Linked DNA regions of Desulfobacula toluolica Tol2. The main gene of each other region encodes a partner of the protein of the gene in region 2 in a complex. Links are inferred from orthologs where the notes say so. Each region holds a gene or a part of one and is shown on either strand. Other genes may lie near its edges.

Region 1 (3,210 bases), 99 kb from region 2 along the record:
TTTCATTTCAACAAAATCAGTAATAGACCGAATCTGGGATGCTGACAATTCCCGGTCAAACACCAGCAGGGTGGCATAGTTTTGAATCGCCTTGATAATAAGGCTGGAGAGCTTTCCCTTGCCCACCACGAATTTTGGATCAATTGCTTTTCTTCTTTGAACGGCTGTGCCGATTACATTTATATGACTTGTTTTGCACAGCTCTTTGAGTTCTTCAATAGAGGCATAGGCTTCTTTTGTATCCAAAGTGGTTGCGTTGATTAAAAATGCATTTTCCCGGCCTGTTTCAGGTCTGTATAAAGAATTTTTCCTGGTTAATTCCGATTCAAGCGCAATAATTTGAGCCAGGCAATCATTATTCAGGTCTTTGATGGTGGCGGGTTCAAGAACCTGGTAAGGATCTGAGTCCTCATCCGGGAGAATGTGTCCTGAATACACAGATCCGGGTTTCCCGTTTTGTGTGATGCAAATGGCCGTGATATAGTCCAGGCGCAAGAGAGCAAGGTCTGTTAAATCATCACGGGTCAGGGGTTCGTCTTTTAAATGGGTGTGGATCAGGCGAAGCCCCTTGAGCTTGCCGGGAATGGCCATATATCCGGAGGTTATCGGGATGACGACTCTGTGGGGTTCCCCGACAATGACATAAATGATTTTTCCGTTCCGGTCGATGAGCAGACCTATCTGACGCCGGATATCATGGGACAGATCAACCAGAAATTGTGCAAGTTCAGGATCTGCAAGATACTCGGGCGGTGTACTGTAGTTATAAAGAGTTTCTATTTTTTTGATCTGAGTATTTCTCAGACCTGAAGTGTTACCGTGCAGTTTTTTCTTCATTGAAATTCCTGATATGAATCCGGTGCAAGTTCTTCAAAACGGGTGTATTGACCCATAAAATGCATGAACGCTGTGCCTGTAGCACCGTTCCTGTTTTTGGCAACAATGATTTCCGCAGTACCTTTTTTAGGATTGTCTGCTTCCTTATTATAGACCTCATCTCTGTAAATGAAAGCCACAATATCCGCATCCTGTTCAAGGGCGCCTGACTCGCGAAGATCAGACAGCATGGGACGTTTGTCCGCGCGTTGTTCAAGCATACGGTTCAGCTGGGACAAAGCAATGATAGGCACCTCAAGTTCTTTGGCAAGAGCTTTTAAAGATCTTGAAATTTCTGCAATTTCCAGGTCTCTTCGATCTGTTTTAAACGGGGGCCTCATCAGCTGGAGGTAATCTATAATAATCAGCCCGATTTCATTGTGCTTTTGATACAGCTTTCTTGCCTTTGCCCGTATTTCCATTGCAGTAATGTTGGGCGTATCATCTATGAAAATTGGCAAGTCATTTAAAACGCCTGCCGCATCTGTTGCGTTTTGCCAGTCTTCCTGGTTGATAAAACCGGTTCGAAGCCTGTTTGAATCTATGCGGGCCTCGGATGTCAAAAGTCTCATGGAAAGTTGCTCATTGGACATTTCAAGAGAAAAAACAGCAACGGGTTTGCGTTCTTCAACGGCAACATTCCTGGCCATGTTCAAGGCAAAAGCGGTTTTTCCCATGCTGGGCCTTGCCGCCAGAATAATCAGATCGGATTTTTGCAGTCCTGATGTGATATTGTTTAATTTTGTATATCCTGTGGAAAGTCCTGATAATCCGCCGTCTTTTCCCTGCTGCTCTTCAAGTTTGTCAATATTTAAACTTATCAGCTCTCCCAGGCTTTGAAATGAACTTTTTGATTTTTTTTCTGCTATATTAAAGATCGAGCTTTCAGCAAAATCAATAATTTCTTCCACATCACCTTTGTCTTTCAGACATCTTTCAATAATATCTGAAGCAGCCGTGATCATTTGTCTTAAAGACGCCTTGCCATGAATGATTTTGGCATAATGGACGGCATTTACAGCAATTGGGGCTGCATCGGAAATGGCTGCAAGATAGGCGGCACCACCAATACTTTCAAGTTCATCTTTTTCCTTGAGCCGATTGGCAACTGTAACAAGGTCTGCAGGTTCTTCCCTGAGGGCAAGCTCGATAATTACCTTGAATATTTTTTTATGGGCGCCTTTGTAAAAGTCCTCCGGAGATAGAATATCAATAATATCATGAAGACTGTTGTTATTGATAAATATGGCGCTTAATATGGATTCTTCCGCATCAAGGTCATGGGGAGGTGTTCTGCTGAGAAGCGGGTCTGTGGCTATTTTATTTTTTATGGGCACAATTTATGATTTCAAAATATGCATCCGGGAAAATTTATAAATCTTCCCGGATGCGTTTTGAACCTTATTCTTCTTATTTTTCTTCTTTTTCTTCTTCAATGACATTTACCGTAATTTCAGGCTCAACATCCTTGTAAAGACGTATGGGAACTTTATATTCACCGATCTCTTTTATGGGCTCGGCAAGAAGGATGGCACGGCGTTCCAGCGTGATGTCCTGTTTGTTCAGGGCTTCTTTGATATCATGGGTTGTAACAGACCCATAAAGGCGGACATCTTCATGTACTTTGGCTTTAATTGTACATACCACGGTTTTGATTTTATCAGCCATTTCCTCGGCAAGTTTGCGTTCTTTGGCAATTTGAAGCTCAAGCTTTGCTTTTGCCTGTTCCATGACTTTTCTGTTCTGGGGGGTCGCAAGGATGGCCTTGCTCTGGGGCAGCAGATAGTTGCGGCCATAACCGGCCGCCACATCACATTCTGTCCCGGCGATGCCCAGCGTGTCAATGGTTTCTTTTAATATAACTCTCATTTAAACCTCCAAAAAAGTTCAGCTTCTGTTTTCTTTAATTCGGCTGACTTTTAGTTTATTTTTTATCACACAACCGTATCAAGTTTTCTAAAATTGAACCAGGTATCAAATAATCCGAATCCGATTACAAGGAACATAAAAAGAGGTTGAATTGTAATCAAGACGTAAAAAAAAAATCTTAATGCAAAAGGGGCTCTTTTTGTTTGAAAAAAAAATGATACCACTGCAATTCCCTGGAAAAAATATACAAACATTAAAATGATCAAGCAGTTTACCGCAAGCAGTTTTAACACTCCCAAGGGTAAAAATATTGCAACAGATAAACCAATTACACCAAAGACCAGGTAATCGGGTGCTTTCCATTGATTTAAATTTTCAATACTTTGAACTGTGATCCCTTTTTTCAACAATAGTTTTTTTATCAATAAAATGTTCAGCCATACCATTGTCAGGTATGAATTGATA
Region 2 (3,288 bases):
ACATGAAAATCGTGGACAATGCGATGGGGCAATCCAGCATGGCTCTCAAGACATCACGTTCACCACGCTCAATCTTTTTTGCAATTTCAATCTCTCCCTCGCGACTGAGCAAAGTAACCATCCCCATCTCTTTGAGATACATTTTCACAGGGTCGGTAACAGCACCAAACTCCATATCCGAGCGATCTTTTTTAGCAGAAAACAGGTCTTTATTGGCTTTTTTTCCCCTTTTCTCATCTTTTTCATCATCATCTTTTTCATCATAGTCATCATCATCTTTTTCAGACGTTTTTTTAACTTTATCATTAACAATCTTTCTGGATGATGACTTGACTTTTATTTTTGCAGTGCTTTTTTTTGCGGCCTTTTTTATTGTTTCTTTTTCCGTATCCACAAGCTTGATTCCAAGCTCTTTAAATTGCATTACAATATCTTCAATATGATCCAATGATTTCAAATCATGGGATATTGCATCATTAATTTCGGCAAAAGAGAGAGAACCGGTTTTTTCTCCTTTTTTAATAAGCTTTTGTAATTCTTTCTTAGTCATTATTAAATTCTCTCCAGACTTATTTGTCTTACCTGCCATAAAATGCCTCCCAAAGGCTTAAAGTTATAACCGATTTTGTAATTGCTGAATTTCTGCCTGTTTTTGCTTTAACAAGTCCATCAATTCAGAATCACAGCCCTTTTCCGCACTTATAATTTTACTTGTCAAAGTGTTTTCCTGCTTTTTTCTTACACGAATAATTCGGTTTATTATAAACAGAGCTGTTTGATTGACATCTTGTTCTGAAAACATGTCATTCATAGCATAAGAAGCAATAAGCGATTGATCCTCATCATTTTCCATTTTTGCCATAACATTTGTAATGAAGGCTTTTTTATTCGAATCCACACTTATAATTTTCTTTCCAATGTACTTTAATTTTTCAGAATAAAAATACTCCAACACATCAGTATTTTTAATTTCCTCTATGATTTCGGGATAATTGAGCATCATTGAAATCATTTGTTCTTCTCTTCGATCAGATTCCAGCTTATCTTCATTGTTTTTTTTATTCATCAAAAATGAATCTTTCGTATTCTGTTTCAAATACTGTTCCCTGACTTTTTCCAAAACAGCTTTTTCATCGATATTTAATGTTTCAGCAAGCTCTTTAACATATAAAGATCTCAATGCACTATCCTGAATCAAACTCAAATGCTGTTTCATATCATCTAAAATCCTGATCCGGCCTTCCACGGAAAGCCCATGTGTATCAATGGAAACCTTCAAAAGAAATTGCATAACTGTTTTGGCTTTTAACGCAAGATCATTGAATGCGTCTTGTCCATGCTTTACAATATAAGAATCAGGGTCATTTCCTTCCGGAAGAACAAGCACTCTTGTATCAACACCTTCTTTCATAAAAATTTCAATGCTTCTTTTTGCAGCATTGATGCCGGCTGCATCAGAGTCAAAAACAAGAACCATTTTGGACGCATATCCTTTCAGAATTCTCACATGATCAGAAGTTAATGCAGTACCAAGACTGGCTACCGTATTTTTAATACCGTGTTGATAAAGGGATAAAAAATCAAAATACCCCTCCACAATATAAACAAACCCTTCCTGTCGGCAAAATTGTTTTGCTGCATGCAAGCCATATAGAATACGGCTCTTGATGTAAACAGGTGTTTCAGGGGAATTCATATATTTGGGCATGGCATCATCCATCACCCTGCCCCCGAAACCAGCGACCTGCATATTCACATCAAAAATAGGGAACATGATCCGGTTTCTAAACCGGTCATAATACCCATTATTTTGTTTTCTTTCCAAAACCAAGCCGCATTGGACGGCAACCTTTTTGGGAATTTTCCGTTTTTTTAAAAGATTAACTATCGATTCCCAGTTATCAGGCGAAAACCCAAGTTTGAACTGCTGAATGATATCTTTGGAAATTCCTCTTTTTTCAAGGTATATCCTTGCTTTTTCGCCTTGTTTTGATTGTTTAAGCTCATCAAAATAAAAGCCCATAACAGCTTTGTTTAATCTAAACAGACTCTCTTTAAGGTTGAGTTCATTTCTTGTTACAGGATCAATTTCTTTGGTTTCAATGATAATATTATACTTGCGAGCCAACATTTTTGCAGCTTCTGGAAAAGTGATGCCATGATATTTCATAATAAAAGACAATACATTTCCGCCCGCACTGCAACCAAAACAATGAAAGATCTGTTTACTTGGATTTACAGAAAAAGAGGGAGTTTTTTCAGAATGAAAAGGACATAAACCAAAAAAATTTCTTCCGCTCTTTTTTAAAATAACGGACTCTGAAATAACATCAACAATATCTGAAGTATTTAAAATGTCTGAAATTTTTTCTTCAGGAATATACATCTTTACGACACTGACTCCAAAATTTAACGGTTATGCAAGTAAAATAAGCTAAGTATTTAAAATCACATGTCAATAATTATCTTTACGGATAATTGTTATTTTGAAATCATTTACTTTCACTATATATGTAAAAAAGCTTTTGATCATCTGGTTTGTTTAACAATTTCTATAGCGTTCCCTTGCTGGAAAGGGCACCCAAAATTTTTTCATCAATTCTGGTAGCCATATGCAACGATCGTCCAAACGCCTTAAAAATTGATTCAAGGACATGGTGTTCGTTTACACCATAATAAGAATTAATGTGAAGATTAAAAGCCCCTTGAACGCAAACAGCCTGAAAAAATTCTTTGGCAAGATACGCATCAAATTCACCTTTTGACCTTAGCGTATCCGGGAAATTATAGACAAGATACGGCCTGTTTGACAGGTCTATTGTAACCTTTGACAGGGCTTCATCCATTGGGATACTGGCATCTCCAAACCTGACAATTCGCTGTTTTTTTGCGAGTGCTTTCGAAAGCGCTTGACCAAGAACCAGGCCGACATCCTCAATTGTATGATGAAAATCAACTTCAAGATCTCCTTTGGCATTGATTTCAAGATCAAAAAAACCATGAACGGTAAAAGCGGTAAGCATATGATCAAAAAAAGGAATTCCGGTTAAAACATCAACCTTGCCGGAACCGTCTAAATCAAAACAAATACTAATCTCAGTCTCATTTGTTTTTCGGACAACACTTGCCTTTCGACCCATAAATAACCTTTAAATTGCAGTAACACCAGCAAAAATCAACTCATACACGAGCAAAACTCAACAAAAATGAATCTTTTAATTTACCTAAATCAAAGTTTTTTGTCAAATAATTTTTATTTCGGTAAACTTTCTCTTGCAATGATATTCT

Evidence for each region.
Region 1: the proteins of dnaG (region 2) and dnaB are in contact, whole or in part, in a crystal structure (PDB 2R6A), measured with the Geobacillus stearothermophilus proteins. The link is inferred for Desulfobacula toluolica Tol2 from one-to-one orthologs. Residues at the interface, in WP_049624496.1 of Geobacillus stearothermophilus: Lys456, Leu457, Leu458, Pro459, Ala460, Asn463, Ala464, Leu467, Leu535, Leu536, Ile537, Ala538, Gln544, Glu545, Asp548, Tyr549, His552; in WP_033016901.1 of Geobacillus stearothermophilus: Ser13, Glu15, Ala16, Gln18, Glu91, Leu92, Asp94, Ala95, Val96, Pro97, Thr98, Ala99, Ala100, Asn101, Tyr104, Tyr105, Ile108.

Annotation. Positions count from the first base shown.
Region 1 is NC_018645.1:2,655,699-2,658,908, reverse strand. Bases 24-2,900 are described here. They hold dnaB (replicative DNA helicase), read right to left. Parts: upstream 2,214-2,900; coding sequence 834-2,213; downstream 24-833. Other genes in these bases: TOL2_RS12275 (DUF2232 domain-containing protein), read right to left, coding at 2,811-2,900; rplI (50S ribosomal protein L9), read right to left, coding at 2,287-2,745; hflX (GTPase HflX), read right to left, coding at 24-837. In the rest of the region: more of hflX, read right to left, coding at 1-23; more of TOL2_RS12275, read right to left, coding at 2,901-3,210. UniProt on the Escherichia coli protein: The main replicative DNA helicase, it participates in initiation and elongation during chromosome replication. Travels ahead of the DNA replisome, separating dsDNA into templates for DNA synthesis.
Region 2 is NC_018645.1:2,755,080-2,758,367, forward strand. The notes cover bases 1-2,955. They hold dnaG (DNA primase), read right to left. Parts: upstream 2,387-2,955; coding sequence 614-2,386; downstream 1-613. Other genes in these bases: rpoD (RNA polymerase sigma factor RpoD), read right to left, coding at 1-589; hisB (imidazoleglycerol-phosphate dehydratase HisB), read right to left, coding at 2,553-2,955. Outside these bases: more of hisB, read right to left, coding at 2,956-3,140. UniProt on the Escherichia coli protein: RNA polymerase that catalyzes the synthesis of short RNA molecules used as primers for DNA polymerase during DNA replication.